One region of the Streptomyces sp. NPDC056486 genome, then DNA from elsewhere that is predicted to be linked to it. Evidence: riboswitches for the same ligand, from Rfam matches in the RefSeq annotation. Region 1 holds a riboswitch; each other region holds the start of a gene.
The links. A riboswitch is a leader RNA that binds a small molecule or an ion and turns the genes downstream of it on or off. The one in region 1 is predicted to bind cobalamin.
Positions count from the first base shown of each region.

Region 1 (5,256 bases):
CCCTCTTCGGGGTTCATGGTGCCCACGAGCAGGAACCGCGCCGCATGCCGCACCGACACGCCCTCGCGCTCGACGTACGAAGCGCCCATGGCGGCGGCGTCGAGCAGCAGGTCGACCAAGTGGTCGTGCAGCAGGTTGACTTCGTCGACGTAGAGGATGCCGCGATGGGCGTCGGCGAGAAGACCCGGCTCGAAGGCCTTCACGCCCTCGGCGAGCGCCCGCTCGATGTCGAGCGCCCCGACAAGACGGTCCTCGGAGGCTCCGACGGGCAGCTCGACCATCCGCGCGTCCCGCACCGATGCCCCGCCGACGTCGTGCGGACCGTCGGGGCAGGCGGGGTCCGGGGCGGCCGGGTCGCAGGAGAAGCGGCATCCGGCGACGACGGGCACCTGCGGCAGCAAGGCCGAAAGGGCCCGCACGGCGGTGGACTTGGCGGTGCCCTTCTCTCCGCGCACGAGCACACCGCCGACGGCGGGCGAGACGGCGTTGAGCAGCAGGGCGAGCCGCAGGTCGTCCTGTCCGACGAGAGCGGTGAACGGATAGGGGGTACTCACAAGGCCTCCATTACGTGGTTCAGGGCGGGGCAGGGGGCGGCGGCTCTCGCCCAGGGAGCAGCGGCTCTCACCCGTCCCCCTCCGCCGGTCGTGGGGGCGCCCCGGGTGCGATGAAGGGGAGGCCGGACGGGGCGCCGGTCTCGATCAGGCGGAGCAGCGCGTCCGTGTCCGCATGCTGCTCGATCAGGTCGCCGAGCAGGTCGAGCTGCTCCTCGCGCAGAACACCGAAGCTGGTGTCGGGCGCCGGCACGAAACGGCGCCCGGCGGCGCGGGCGACCTCGGTCAGGAAGCGGCGCCGGAACGCGTCGCTCTCCAGCGACCCGTGCCAGTGCGTGCCCCACACTTCACCCACGCGGCAGCCGTCCAGGAAGGGCTCTCCGCCGAGGACTTCGGCGACGCCGTGATGGATCTCGTACCCCTCGACGGGTTCGCCGAGCGCCTCGCCGACCGGCCGTGCGAGGGTCTTCTCGCGTGCGAACCGCACGCGCACGGGCAGCAGGCCGAGCCCGTCCACGGCTCCTGCCCGTGACTCGACGTCGTCCTCGATGTGCTCGCCGAGGACCTGGAAGCCGCCGCAGATACCGAGCACGGGCCGCCCCTCGGCAGCGCGGCGCGCGATGGCGTCCGCGAGACCGCGCTCGCGCAGCCACTGCAGGGCGCGGACCGTGCCGCGCGTCCCCGGTACGACCACGAGATCGGCGTCGACGAGTTCATCGGCGCGGTCAACGAACCGCACCACGACGCCGGGTTCGGCGGCCAGGGCGTCCACGTCCGTGAAGTTCGACATCAGCGGCACGGCACAGACGGCGACCCGCAGCACGTCCTCACCGACCGGGGGAGCGACGACGGACTCCCGTACGGCGCCCCGCAGGGACACCCGGAGCCCGTCCTCCTCGTCGATACCGAGACCGTGCTGGAAGGGAAGCACGCCGAACGTACGCCGCCCGGTGAGCTCATGAAGCATGTCGAGCCCCGGTTCGAGCAGCGAGACGTCGCCACGGAACTTGTTGACGAGATACCCGGCGACCAGTTCCTGGTCCTCGGCGCTGAGCAGCGCCGTCGTCCCGAAGAAGGAGGCGAAGACGCCGCCGCGGTCGATGTCGCCGACCACGATGACCGGGAAGCGGGCGGCCCGCGCGATCCCCATGTTCACGATGTCCGTACGCCGCAGATTGATCTCGGCGGGACTGCCCGCGCCTTCGCAGATCACGGCGTCATAGCTGCCCCGAAGTTCTTCGAGACATCCCACGACGGTGGAGAGCAGCTGTTCCTGGCGCCCACCGTGATAGCCGCGCGCACTCATCTCGCCCACGGGCTTTCCCATGAGGACGACCTGGCTGCTGCGGTCACTGCCCGGCTTGAGCAGCACGGGGTTCATCAGCGCGCTCGGCTCGACCCGGGCGGCCTGCGCCTGCATGGCCTGGGCCCGCCCGATCTCGGCGCCCTCGCGCGTGACGAAGGAGTTGAGGGACATGTTCTGCGCCTTGAAGGGCGCGACGGAGACCCCCTTGCGGGCCAGCCACCGGCAGATCCCGGCAGTGATCACGCTCTTCCCCGCGTCGGACGTGGTCCCGGCCACGAGCAGCCCACCACTCATCAGGCCCTGCCTTTCCGCATAGTGCTCACCACTGCGGCGACCCCCAGGGCAAGCAGCCCGACCCGTCGCGAAAGCTTCACGGCCCGCTCGATGTCGGCGACTTCGACGTCCCGCCCGTCCCCGTTCAGGACAGGCCGGTGCTCGACCCGGCCTCCGTACGAGAGGGTCCCCCCGAGCCTTACCCCCAACGCCCCGGCGAAGGAGGTCTCGACCGGCCCCGCGTTGGGGCTCGGATGCTTGGCGGCGTCGGTACGCCAGGCCCGCAGGGCCCCTCGTGGCGCATCCCCGGCGGCAGCGGCGAGCACCGCGGTGAGCCGGGCCCCGGGCCACCCCAGAACATCGTCGAGCCGCGCGGAGGCCCACCCGTACCGCCGGTACTTCACGGACTTGTGCCCGACCATGGCGTCGAGCGTGTTCACGGCCCGGAAGGCGACGAGCCCGGGAACCCCGCCGAGCGCCCCCCACACCAAGGCGCCGACGACCGCGTCGGACGTGTTCTCGGCGACGGACTCGACCACGGCCCGCGCGATGCCGTCGGCGTCGAGGGCCTGCGGATCACGGCCGCACAGATGCGGAAGCCGCTCCCTTGCCACCTCGATGTCCCCGGCGGCGAGCGCCCCGCCGACGGCCCGCGCCTCGCGGCCCAGCGAGGTCCCGCCGACCACGGCCCAGGTGGTGGCGGCGGTCAGCGCGACGGATGCGGCGCGTGATTCACGTACAAGGGAAGAGGCCAGGGCAGCGGCACCTGCCGCACCCCCGGCGCACACCACGGCATGCAGGGCGCCCCACCCGCGGTGGTCACGCCACAGCACACGCTCGACGGCTCCCGCGGCCCGACCGAACGCGGCGACCGGATGCCCGCGGCGAGGATCGCCGAGGAACAGATCACCGAGGAGGCCGACGGCGGCGCCGTACGCGAAGTCGCGATCGGCACACATGGCTTCAGCCGGCCGTTACGCGGAGGAGAGCGAGGGGCCCGGCCTGGACAGGCAGGGGCACAGAGACCGGCAACGAGCGGCCGCGCATGGCGATATGTCCTCACTCAGGGTGTCCGCGCCCTGATTCGACGAGATCGGCGGCGAGAGTTCCTGGCTTCCGAGGAGTCGTCTCCTCGATGACAGTGGCGGGACCGCGCCGGATTCGCACCGGCTTCCTCTTCTGCCGCCGTAATGGCTCCGGCAGTCCACCACGCCCACGAACGCCCGTCAACTTGCCGTTGACCTGGGGCGGGAGAGTGTGCCGAGGCCCACATAGGGCCGGTTTCTCCCTAGGCCTGGAAATGTAACTTTCCTAGACTGGAACACGACAACCGGAGAGCGGTCCAGGAGTGATTGGGTCCGGTCGTGACGTGGTGTGACGGTTCTCGGCGGACCTGGCGGCCCTCCAAGATCACGGCGCTATCGTGCATCGGCGTGGGCGAAGAGCGACGGACACGCGTCGAGGGACGCCGGCTCTCGGGCAGGGGGAGGTCGGCGTGTCCAATGAGAGCTCGTCCGGATTGTTCTGGCGCAGGAGCAGCTACAGCGGGGCCGACGGAGAGTGTGTTGAAATTGCCTTCGTGCGGAAAGCGGTGATTGTCCGTGATTCGCAGAACCCGTCGGAACCCGGCGTCGTCTTCTCCGTCGAGCGCTGGCAAGCGTTCCTGAACGCTCTCGTCGGAGCTGGGTGAGAGGGAGGGGGGAACGGGATGACTGAGCATCATCTTGCCGATGTGCGGCGGCTGGTGAACGGCGTGCACGGGGGGAAGCGGAAGGCATCGGGGGTCGTCGCGGCCGTGGCGGGGTGTGTGCTGCTCGGTGCGGCCGTCACCCTGGTCGGAGCGGCGGCCTCGCTGTTGGTCGAGGGGACGGCGGCGCGGCTGGCTGTCTGGGTCCTCACGGCCGTGGTGGCCGCGGTGGCCGTGGGTCTGTGGTGGGGCTTCGCCGAGTTCAGGCAGAATCGTCAGCCTTGGGCTCGGGCCGCTGAGCGGGAACCACAGCACGGCGGTCGTCGCTGAGCGTGGGCGTTGCCCCCGCCTGCGAGATCAGCCTGGCGAGCTGGCGGCTGAGCGCGATCACGGGGGCCGAGAAGACAGCGATCACCGGGCCGACCGTCCGGAACCCCGTCATGCCGATGGCGGCCAGGACGACGAGCACTCCGGTGAGCGTCAGCACCAGAACGAGTATGCAGCCGGTGCAGTAGACGATCCTGGTCGTGAACATCCGCACGTTGTCGTCCGTGCGATGGCGGTCCAGCGTGTCCATCCGATTCGTACGGCCCTGGTCGGTCATCGCTTCGCGGACGAGCTGGTTGTAGGAGGGGCCGACGGATGTCGGCTGCTCGGCGCCGGCGTCGGCGGTGACATGGGCGGCCCCGCCGGCGTTGCTGCCGACGGAGGCCCCATCGGCACCTTGCGCACCACCCGTACCACCGCCCCGCCACGGCGCCTGCCTGATGGCCGCGAGAATCCCCCGCCACCACTCTCGCAACGCGGCTGGCATGTTGAGGCCTCCTCGCTCCTGCCGGACTCCTCGGGCCCGGAAGGTCAGCTGCTGTCAATGCCGTCCCTGACCCGGTTGATCAGGTCGATGGCTTTATCTCCGCTGTACGCGGTCTCGCGCAGGGATTCGAAGCACTCCTGGTGACGCACGATCAGCTCGTGATCGTCACGGATCGACTGGTTCCCCTGAGCCTCCAGGTAAAGCAGGTCCTCGTCGTCGAGGAAGCCGAGCAGGATGAAGCTGCTCAAGGTGGAGTAGTGGGCGCCCGCTGTGAACGGCAGAACCTGGAGGGACACCTTCGGGCGTGCCGACATGTCAATGAGGCGCTGCAGCTGGGCGCGCAGCACGCGCGGACCGCCGATCTGCCGGTGCAGCGCGGCCTCATCGATGACGAAGAACGTCCACGGCGGGTCCTCGCCCTCCAGAGCGCGCTCTTGGCGCGCTGTCCGCAGTTCCACGATCCGCCGCGCCCGCTCCGTCGCCACGCGCGGGGCGAGGAGCGCCATCGCGTACTCGTCCGTCTGCAGGAAGCCGGGCACGATGATCGGGTTGTACGTGCGAATGGACGCGGCGGCACTCTCGTACCCCACGTACTGACTGAACTGCGGTCCGATGATGTCGTGGT
Region 1 is NZ_JBHTSF010000059.1:46,806-52,061, forward strand. Features, by position in the region: gene ACFQ7F_RS23370 (putative cobaltochelatase) at 1-554, opposite strand, end outside; partial or broken gene ACFQ7F_RS23375 (cobyric acid synthase) at 551-2,151, opposite strand; gene ACFQ7F_RS23380 (cobalamin biosynthesis protein) at 2,151-3,089, opposite strand; cobalamin riboswitch at 3,211-3,354, opposite strand; gene ACFQ7F_RS23385 (DUF397 domain-containing protein) at 3,626-3,820, shown strand; gene ACFQ7F_RS23390 (hypothetical protein) at 3,839-4,147, shown strand; gene ACFQ7F_RS23395 (hypothetical protein) at 4,080-4,631, opposite strand; gene ACFQ7F_RS23400 (helix-turn-helix domain-containing protein) at 4,676-5,256, opposite strand, start outside.

Region 2 (5,256 bases), on a different contig from region 1:
CCTGCGGGGCCGCGACCGTGCGCGCCGCGAGGTCGGCGGTCACCAGGAACACCGCGCCCATCAGGGCCACCACCGGCAGGAGCGCCCGGTGTGCGGCGCCGACCAGCATCCGGGCCGCGTGCGGCACCATCAGACCGACGAAGCCGATGGCTCCGCTGTAGGCGACGAGTACGCCGGTCAGGAGCGAGGCGAGGACGAAGACGGCGGCGCGGAAGCGGGCCGTGTCCAGGCCGAGGACGGTGGCGCCCTCCTCCCCGACCAGGAGCAGGTCCAGGGGGCGGGCCAGGGCCACGAGCAGCGCCGTGCCCGCGATCAGGGCGGCGCCGGGCAGGGCGAGCATGTCCCAGCGGGCGCTGCCGAGGCCGCCGAGCGTCCAGTACAGGACTTCCTTCAGGTGGTCCGCGCTGTCCGCCATGATCAGGATCAGGCTGGTCAGGGCCGAGAGGATGTACGAGACGGCCACGCCCGCCAGAATCAGGCGGCCCGTGGCGAAGCCGCCGCCTCCCGACCTCGCCAGGGTGTAGACGACGAGCAGGGAGAGCAGGGCGCCCGCGAAGGCGGCGGCCGGGATGGTGACGGTGGTGGCCAGGCCCGCGCCCACGCCGAAGGCGCTGCCGAGGACGATGACGGCGACGGCTCCTGCGGAGGCGCCGGACGAGACGCCGAGGAGGAAGGGGTCGGCCAGGGGGTTTCTCACCAGGGCCTGGAGGACTGTGCCGATGACTGCCAGGCCCGCGCCTACGGCTGCGCCGAGCAGGACCCTGGGGAGTCTTACGTCCAGGACGATCGTACGGAACGGGGAGGGGTCTGCCCTCCCCGTGAGGATTTCCAGGACCTCGGGCGCCGGGATCCGGACGGAGCCCAGGGCGAGGCCTGCGACGATCGCGACCGCGAGGGCGGTGCAGAGTGCCGCGACGACTGTCGCGTAGCCCAGTCGTCTGCGGGTCCGTGCGGCCCTGGCGGGGCTCTCCCCAATCCCGCCCCTTCCCGGCTGTGACATTTGCGGCTCCGCCGCGTGGGGAGGCTCCGCCCCCGGGCCCCCGGACTGGTTGCCGTCGATCACCGGCTTCGCCGAGTTCGTCCTCAAACGCCGGACGGGCTGAGTAGATGCCGGGGCGGGGTGGGTGGGTGATGGCGCGGGGTGGGTGGGTGCCGGAGCCGGGTCGAGTTGTCGCCTGGTGGGCTGGAATCGTCTCCGCGCGAGCCCGAGCGATCGGGCGCCCGGCTGGAAAAGCCTCTTCACAGCTGGTCCGCCAGCTTGCTCACCGCCGCCGGTGCCCGTACCCCCACCACCGCGTCCGAAAGCGGCAGGACCGCGAAGCGCTTGTGCTTGATGGCGGGGACGTCTGCCAGGACCGGGTCGTCCAGGAGGCGCTTCTTCTTCTGGGCGACCGTCGTGCCGCCGTAGTCGAGGATCACGATCGTCTCGGGCTTGCGGTCGACCACCGATTCCCAGGACGCGTCGCCGAAGGACTTGTCCAGGTCGGCGAAGACGTTGCGGCCGCCCGCCCGTTCGATGATGTCGTTGCCGATGCCCCGGCCGCCCGCCGTGAACGCGGTCTTGTCGCCGCTGTCGTAGACGAAGACAGGGACGGGCTCGCGGTCCTTCGACTTCTTCGCCGCGGCGGTCAGTTCGCGTTCGGCGCCGCTCACCCACCGGTCGGCGCGCGCCCGTACCCCGAAGGTGGAACCGACCTCCCGCACCTCGCGGTAGACGTCGTCCATCGATACCGCCCGCTTCGCGCAGGCCTCGACGTCCAGGCGGCTCTCGATGCCGGACTTCGCCAGGGCCGCGCGGCTGCGGCCCTCGCCCGCCAGGAAGGCGCTCGCGTAGCCGCCGTAGACGAAGTCGGGGTCGGAGGCCAGGAGCTTCTCGTACGAGGGGTACTCCTTGGCCAGGACCGGGATGTCCGCGTACGCCTTCGCGTACTTCGGCAGGACCTTGTCGTCCAGGTACGCCGTTCCGGCCAGGTGGTCCTTCAGGCCCAGCTCCAGCATCACTTCCGTCGCGTGCTGGTTCATCGTCACGGCGCGCTTCGGCGGTGCGTCGTACGTCGTCTTCACGCCGCAGTTCGTGACCGTGTACGGGAAGCCTGCTGCCGTCGCGGCGGGCTTGTCCGAAGCGGAGTCCGCGGCGGACGAGCAGGCGGCGAGCGGGACGAGCAGGGCGGTGGCCGCGAGCAGGCGTATGGGGCGGGACATGGCTGAGCTGCCTCCTCCAGGGGATTCCGCGTCCCCTGCGTCGTGGGAGAAGAAGGCGGCAGGTCAGTTCCTGACTGCCCCGCCCGCGAAGGGTGGGGTCACAGTGGCGGGACCGTGCCGGATTCGCACCGGCTTCCTGGGTCCTGCCGCCTCAAAGGTGAGCTCAGTATGCCTGGACGACCTTCACCTCTTCTTCGGTGACCTCGCCGTCCACGATCCGGTAGGAGCGGAACTGGAAGTCGCCCGCGTCGTCGGCGTCGGCCGTGGAGACCAGGACGTAGTGGGCGCCCGGTTCGTTGGCGTACGTGATGTCCGTGCGCGAGGGGTACGCCTCGGTCGCCGTGTGCGAGTGGTAGACGATCACCGGCTCCTCGTCGCGGTCGTCCATCTCGCGGTAGAGCTTGAGGAGGTCGGTCGAGTCGAACTCGTAGAACGTGGGCGAGCGGGCCGCGTTCAGCATCGGGATGAAGCGCTCGGGGCGGCCGGTGCCCTCCGGGCCCGCGACCACACCGCAGGCCTCGTCGGGGTGGTCCTGGCGCGCGTGCGCGACGATCTGGTCGTGAAGGGCCTGGGTGAGGGTCAGCATGGCAGCCAGGATAAACAGAAGGGCCTGTCCGTACCGAAGAGTGGTACGGACAGGCCCACATGCTGGGATCAGGCGTTACGGCGCTACTTCTTCACCGTGTCCTGCGGCTCGGCCTCGCCGCCGCCCGTCGACTGCGAGTCGTTGCGCTTCTGCATGATCAGGTAGCCGACGCCCAGGATCAGGGCCCAGACGGGGGCCGCGTAGAGCGAGATCCGCGCGTCCTTGTCGACGCCCATCATCACGATCACCATCGCGATGAAGGCGAGCGCGAACCAGCTCGTGTACGGGGCGCCCGGCGCCCGGAAGGTGGACTGCGGCAGCTCGCCGCGGTCGGCCTTGCGGCGGTACTTGATCTGGCAGACCAGGATCATGATCCAGGCCCACATGCCGGAGATGGTCGCGAAGGAGACGACGTAGTTGAACGCCTCGCCCGGCCACTGGTAGTTGATCCAGACGCCGACCAGCATCAGCGCGGCGGAGAAGGTCGTGCCGACCAGGGGCAGGCCGTTCTTCGTGAGCTTGGTGAAGAACTTCGGGCCCTGGCCGTTCATCGCCAGGTCGCGCAGCATGCGGCCGGTGGAGTACATGCCGGAGTTGCAGGAGGAGAGCGCGGCCGTCAGGACGACGAAGTTGACGATCGCAGCGCCGACGCCGAGGCCCATCTTGTCGAAGGCGGCGACGAACGGCGAGACGCCCGGCACGAACTCCGTCCACGGCACGACCGAGAGGATCATGATGAGCGCGCCGACGTAGAAGACGGCGATGCGCCACGGCACGGTGTTGATGGCCTTGGGCAGGACGGTCTTGGGGTCCTTGGACTCGCCCGCGGTGACGCCGACGAGCTCGACGGCGAGGAAGGCGAACATCACGATCTGCAGCGTCATCAGCGTGGAGCCGATGCCGTTGGGGAAGAAGCCGCCCTGGTCCCACAGGTGGGAGACGGATGCGGTGTCACCGGCGTCGGAGAAGCCGATGGTGAGGATGCCGGCGCAGATCAGGATCATGCCGATGATCGCGGTGACCTTGACCATCGAGAACCAGAACTCGAGCTCACCGAAGAGCTTCACGGAGATCAGGTTGGCGCCGTACAGGATGACCGTGAAGATCAGCGCGTAACCCCATTGTGGAATGGAGTCGTGTGTCCAGTACTGCATGTACTGGGCCGCTGCCGTTACTTCTGTGATGCCGGTGACGACCCAGAAGAGCCAGTACGTCCAGCCGGTCACGTACCCGAAGAACGGGCCGATGAATTCACGCGCGTACTCCGAGAAGGAGCCCGACACGGCGCGGTACATGAGCAGCTCGCCCAGGGCCCGCATGATGAAGAAGATGACGAGGCCGGCGATGGCGTACGCCAGGATGAGGCTCGGACCGGCCTTGTGAATGGCCTTGCCCGCGCCGAGGAACAGGCCGGTGCCGATGGCACCGCCGATCGCGATCATCTGGATCTGCCGGGCACCTAGCCCGCGCTGATAACCCTCGCCTGACGAGCCGGGCGAACCGCCCGTGCCGTCGGCCTCATTGCCGTCGTGATGCTCTTCGACCTGCGCTGAGGTCATGGTGACGCCTTTCTCCACGCTGATCCGTGCCCGCAGTCTGCGTATGGCCACGGGTCAGGTCCTGATCCCCCCGGATATGGATGGAGTGCTACCGGCGGTCTGCCGGCCCGAGCGCCACCCCGTGACATGGGTGGCGTCACCGAGTGGTCGTGAAGATTTATCACGGTCGCAACAGTGATCGGCCCGGCCACGTGTGGCTCACGTCACGAGAAGAAGCGGACAAAATTCCCCCACCGCGTCAAAGGTGGGCAGTGAAGTGACGCGATCGTTATCCGGATTTGAGCGTCCGCTGAGCGAACGAGGGGTAACCGCTGCTACATACACCGACTTTGCGGGTGTGACCAAGTCGATGAGCTGACCGATGGCCTGGCTGATGGCCCAACCGATGGCCTAACCGATGAGCGTGCCCACCAGCGTCTCCTGCAGGCCGCCGAGCCAGAGATACGCCATCACCATCGGCTTGCGCGGATCGGAGTCCGGCAGCTGGAAGAGCAGGTCCGTGTCGTCCTCGTCGGTCACTTCGAGGCGGGCGCCGATCGCGAGGCGCAGGTCGTTGAGCGCGCCGAGCCAGTGCTGCGACTCGTCGGTGGACAGCTTCAGTACGGCGCCGCCCTCACCCTTCGACGTCATGGCGTCGAGGGAGCGGATCACCACCAGTGCGTCGTCGCGCTTCTTGGCCCGCAGGTCGTTCTCGGTGAAGCGCCTGAACTCCGACGAGTACGCGCGCAGTTCGTCCTCATCGGCCTTCTCGCTGCCGGGACCTCCGTAGGCGTCCGGCAGGAGCCGCTGGAGAACCGGGTCGGTGGGCGGCTCGCTCGGGCCCTCCGCGAACAGCTCCGCGAGGGGGTCGTCGGAGGCGTCCTCGGCCGGGCCCGGGCCGATCAGCTCCAGGAGCTGCACGGCGAGGGA
Region 2 is NZ_JBHTSF010000196.1:7,233-12,488, reverse strand. Features, by position in the region: gene ACFQ7F_RS40765 (FecCD family ABC transporter permease) at 1-1,000, opposite strand, end outside; gene ACFQ7F_RS40760 (ABC transporter substrate-binding protein) at 1,240-2,202, opposite strand; cobalamin riboswitch at 2,246-2,402, opposite strand; gene ACFQ7F_RS40755 (Mov34/MPN/PAD-1 family protein) at 2,366-2,788, opposite strand; gene ACFQ7F_RS40750 (amino acid permease) at 2,872-4,347, opposite strand; gene ACFQ7F_RS40745 (DUF2017 domain-containing protein) at 4,738-5,256, opposite strand, start outside.
Region 2: another riboswitch for cobalamin. It lies ahead of ACFQ7F_RS40760 (ABC transporter substrate-binding protein); the one in region 1 lies ahead of ACFQ7F_RS23380 (cobalamin biosynthesis protein).

Region 3 (5,256 bases), on a different contig from region 1:
TGGACTTCGGGCTCTACTTCTTCCACTGTGCCCAGCGGCAGATCGACGCCGGGCACGGCCCGTACTTCTACCTGCCGAAGCTGGAGAACCGCGACGAGGCACGGCTCTGGAACGACGTGTTCGTCCTCGCCCAGGACCTTCTCGGCATCCCACGCGGCACGATCCGAGCCACTGTCCTGATCGAGACCATCACGGCTGCCGTCCAGATGGAGGAGATCCTCCACGAACTCCGCGAGCACAGCTCCGGCCTCAACGCAGGGCGCTGGGACTACCTCTTCAGCCTCATCAAGACCTTCGGGCACCGCACCGACTTTCTGCTGCCCGACCGGGCGAAGGTCACGATGACGGCCCCCTTCATGCGCGCGTACACCGAACTGCTCGTACGCACCTGCCACAAGCGGGGCGCCCACGCCATCGGCGGCATGTCCGCCCACGTACCCGGCAAGGACCCGGACGCCCACCAAGCCGCGCTCGCCACGGTGCGGCGCGACAAGGAACGCGAGGCCGAGGACGGCTTCGACGGCTCCTGGGTGGCCCATCCCGCCCTTGTCCCCGTCTGCCGAGAGGTGTTCGACGGGGTGCTCGACACCCGCCCGCATCAGATCGACCGCGCCCGCAACGACGTCGAGGTGACGGCAGCACAGCTCCTTTCCGTGCGCCGCGTCAGCGCGCCGCCCACGTCGGAGGGTGTACGCACCAACATCGCCGTCGCCCTGCGCTACTTCGCCGCCTGGCTGCATGGGCAGGGAGCCGTCGCCCTGTACGGCCTGATGGAGGACGCGGCCACCGCGGAGATCGCCCGGGTGCAGATCTGGCAGTGGCTGCGGCACCGGGCCGTCGACCGCGAGACGGTTCTTGAGCTGATGGAGGACGAGCTCGCCGCCCTGGGTGCGGAGTATCCGTGGGCGCCGGTCGACGAAGTCCGTGGACTGTTCCACCGGACCGCCTTGTCGCGGGAGTTGCCCGCGTTCTTCACCACGGATGCCTACAGCCGCCACCTCGTGCACCGCCCGGAGGGACAGTCATGACCGCAGCCATCCGCCGGGTCGGCGTGGTGGGCGGGGGCCAGATGGGCGCCGGAATCGCCGAGGTGTGCGCCCGCGCCGGTCTGGACACCGTGGTGTGCGAGGCCGACGGGCCGACCGCACGCGCCGCCCGCGAACGCGTGGCCGTATCGCTCGAACGTGCCGTACAGCGCGGAAAGTTGGACCGCATCGGTGCCGAAGACGCACTGGCCCGCATGGTCTTCACCGGCAGCCTCGACGACCTGGCCGATCGCCAGCTCGTCGTCGAAGCCGTCGTGGAGGACGCCGCGGCGAAGACCGAGGTCTTCGCCGCCCTGGACAAGGTCGTCGAGGACCCCGGCGCGATCCTGGCCACCAACACCTCCTCCATCCCGGTCATGCGTCTGGGCATGGCGACCCGGCGTGCCGATCGCGTCCTCGGCCTTCACTTCTTCAACCCCGCCCCCGTACTCCCCCTGGTCGAGGTCGTCTCCTCGCTGCACACGGCCGCCGAGGCGGTCGCCGCCGTCCAGGACTTCGCCACGGACACCCTGGGCAAGACGGTCGTCCGGTCCCAGGACAGGGCGGGCTTCGTCGTCAACGCGCTGCTCGTCCCCTACCTCCTCTCGGCCATCCGGATGACGGAGTCCGGCTTCGCCACTGCGGCCGACGTGGACGCGGGCATGGAGCTGGGCTGCGCGCACCCGATGGGGCCGCTGAAGCTGGCTGACCTGATCGGCCTCGACACGGTCGCCTCCATCGCGGCGTCTCTCTACGAAGAGTTCAAGGAGCCCCTGTACGCCCCGCCGCCGCTGCTCCAGCGCATGGTGGAAGCAGGGCTGCTCGGCCGTAAGAGCGGCCGCGGGTTCCACATCTACGACCGGGGCTGAGGGGCCCGGGTCCGCCGCCGGCCGAGGGGCCTGCGGCTGCTGTGAGCGGGGCGCGGAACAGAGTGGTGATCTGTTCCGCGCCCCCGCACGCGCTGACTCGGGCCGGGGTCCGTGTCTCACCTCACGGTCCGGAATGTGATCAGTACTGCCCAAGAGGGCGACCACCCCTTAGCCTGACCAGTGCAGCTGGTTCGCCCTGCCCGCCAGGCAGACGCGTCGTAAGAGGGAACCCGGTGAGAATCCGGGACTGCCCCGCAGCGGTGAGTGGGAACGACCGCCGTCATACGCACTGGATCCGAGCGCGGATCCGGGAAGCGACGGCCAGTAGGAACCTGCCTCGGCAGGTGTGCCCGCGAGTCCGAAGACCTGCCCGTTGCCCGTACGTGACCCCTCACGTGCGGTATCCCGGTGACCTCGTGGGCGGGTCGGCGTACAGATCAGGTGGAGTACCGCAGCACCGCGCCGATGGCGCGCGTTCGGTCCGCCGGGTTCGTCACCCCTTCGCGTCCGCGTCCCGTCTCCGGGATCTCAAGGAGTCATCTCGCGAAGGAGATTTCCATGACACCGAAGTCCGCAGCCGCGGCAGCACGGTCCACCGTGTACGGCTACCCCCGCCAGGGCCCCAACCGGGAACTGAAGAAGACCGTCGAGGGCTACTGGAAGGGCCGTGTCAGCGCCGACGCCCTCCGGGACACCGCGGCGCAGCTGCGCCGGTCCACCTGGCAGCACCTGGCCGACGCCGGCATCCACGAAGTGCCGACCGGTGACTTCTCGTACTACGACCACGTCCTGGACACCAGCGTCATGGTCGGCGCCGTCCCTCAGCGCCACCGCGAGGCCGTCGACACCGACGGGCTCGACGGCTACTTCGCGATGGCCCGCGGCACCCAGGACGTGGCGCCGCTCGAGATGACCAAGTGGTTCGACACCAACTACCACTACCTCGTGCCGGAACTCGGCCCCGACACCGTCTTCGCCGCCGACTCCGCCAAGCAGGTCAACGAGCTGAAGGAAGCCATCGCGCTCGGCCTCGCGGCCCGTCCGGTCCTTGTCGGCCCGGTCACCTATCTGCTGCTCGCCAAGCCCGCGCCCGGCGTGGCGGCCGACTTCGAGCCGCTCACGCTCCTCGACCGCCTGCTGCCCGTGTACGCCGAGGTCATCGCCGACCTGCGCGCGGCGGGCGCGGAGTGGGTGCAGCTCGACGAGCCCGCCCTGGTCCAGGACCGCACCCCGGCCGAACTCAACGCCGCCGCCCGCGCCTACCGCGATCTGGGCGCCCTCACCGACCGCCCGAAGCTCCTGGTCGGCTCCTACTTCGGCCGGCTCGGCGAGGCACTTCCGGTGCTTGCCAAGGCGCCGGTCGAGGGCCTCGCCCTGGACTTCACCGAGGCCGCCGCGAGCCAGCTCCAGGACCTCGCCGCCGTCGGCGGTCTTCCCGGCAAGCGTCTGGTCGCGGGCGTCGTGAACGGCCGCAACATCTGGATCAACGACCTGGAGAAGTCCCTGTCCACGCTGGGCACGCTCCTGGGTCTCGCCGACCGGGTCGACGTCTCCGCGTCCTGCTCCCTCCTCCATGTCCCGCTGGACGCCACCGCCGAGCGGGACATCGACCCGCAGATCGCCCGCTGGCTGGCCTTCGCCCACCAGAAGACCGCCGAGATCGCCACGCTGGCCCGCGGCCTGGCCCAGGGCACTGGCGCGATCGCAGCCGAACTGTCCGCCAACCGCGCAGACTTGGCGTCCCGCTCGGGCTCGGCCCTCACCCACGATCCGGCCGTACGTTCCCGCGTCGCCGCCGTCACCGGCGCCGATGCCCGCCGCGCGCACGCCTACCCGGAGCGTGCGGCGGCCCAGCAGGCTCGCCTCGGCCTGCCGCAACTGCCCACGACCACCATCGGCTCCTTCCCCCAGACCACCGAACTGCGCACCGCACGGGCCGACTTGCGCGCGGGCCGTATCGACACGGCCGGCTACGAAGAGCGCATCAAGAACGAGATCCGCGAGGTCCTCGCCTTCCAGGAGAAGGCGGGTATCGACGTCCTGGTGCACGGCGAGCCCGAACGCAACGACATGGTGCAGTACTTCGCCGAGCAGCTCACCGGCTACCTCGCCACGCAGCACGGCTGGGTCCAGTCGTACGGCACCCGCTATGTGCGCCCGCCGGTCCTGGCCGGCGACATCTCGCGGCCCGAACCGATGACGGTGCGCTGGACCTCGTACGCCAACTCCCTCACCGACCGGCCCGTCAAGGGCATGCTCACCGGCCCGGTCACCATGCTCGCCTGGTCCTTCGTCCGCGACGACCAGCCGCTCGGCGACACGGCGCGCCAGGTCGCCCTCGCCCTGCGCGACGAGGTCAACGACCTCGAAACGGACGGCACTTCGGTCATCCAGGTCGATGAGCCCGCGCTGCGCGAAACGCTGCCGCTGCGCGCCGCCGACCGTCCCTCCTACCTGGACTGGGCCACCGAGTCGTTCCGCCTCACCACCAGCGGCGTACGTCCGGACACCCAGATCCACACGCACATGTGCTACGCCGAGTTCGGTGACATCGTCCAGGCCATCGACGATCTCGACGCCGACGTCATCAGCCTGGAAGCCGCCCGCTCACACATGCAGGTGGCCCGCGAACTGGCCGAGCACGGCTACCCGCGCGAGGCGGGTCCCGGCGTCTACGACATCCACTCCCCGCGCGTACCCAGCACCGAGGAGGCAGCAGCCCTGCTGCGCAAGGGACTTGAGGCCATCCCCGCCGAGCGCCTGTGGGTGAACCCCGACTGCGGCCTCAAGACCCGCGGCTGGCCGGAGACCAAGGCCTCCCTGGAGAACCTGGTCGCGGCGGCGCGCGAGGTGAGGGCGGAGCTGCCCACGAACTCCTGACCCGAGCGCGCGAACCGGGGCGGCCATTTGAGGGGGAATGGCCGCCCCGTTCCGTCATGACGCATCATCCGTATGCGCCACCCGGGACAACAGCGCGTGCAACATCTCCCGCTCGTCCGGGCCGAGCGGGGCGAGGAGTTCGTCGCGGACGCCGCGGGCCATCGTGTCGGAGTCGCGCAGGAAGTCGTGGCCCGCCGGGGCGAGGGCGACGATGCGGCGGCGGCGGTCGTCGGGAGCGGGACGGCGTTCGACGAAGCCGAGGCGCTCCAGGTCGTCCACAAGGCCGACGATCGCGCTGGGGTCATAGCCCAGCTCCTGGCTCAGTTCGCGCTGCGCCGCGCCCGCCACCGTGGCCAGATAGCGCAGCAGCGCGTAGTGGCGCAGACGCAGGCCGGATCTCTGGAGCCCCGCGTTGAAGAGCTGCCCCGAGCGCAGCCCGAGACGGTACAGCAGGTAGCCCGTGTCGGCGTGGAGGCCGCGCA
Region 3 is NZ_JBHTSF010000142.1:10,695-15,950, reverse strand. Features, by position in the region: gene aceB (malate synthase A) at 1-1,028, shown strand, start outside; gene ACFQ7F_RS36295 (3-hydroxybutyryl-CoA dehydrogenase) at 1,025-1,894, shown strand; cobalamin riboswitch at 2,065-2,283, shown strand; gene metE (5-methyltetrahydropteroyltriglutamate--homocysteine S-methyltransferase) at 2,453-4,774, shown strand; gene ACFQ7F_RS36285 (MarR family winged helix-turn-helix transcriptional regulator) at 4,829-5,256, opposite strand, start outside.
Region 3: another riboswitch for cobalamin. It lies ahead of metE (5-methyltetrahydropteroyltriglutamate--homocysteine S-methyltransferase); the one in region 1 lies ahead of ACFQ7F_RS23380 (cobalamin biosynthesis protein).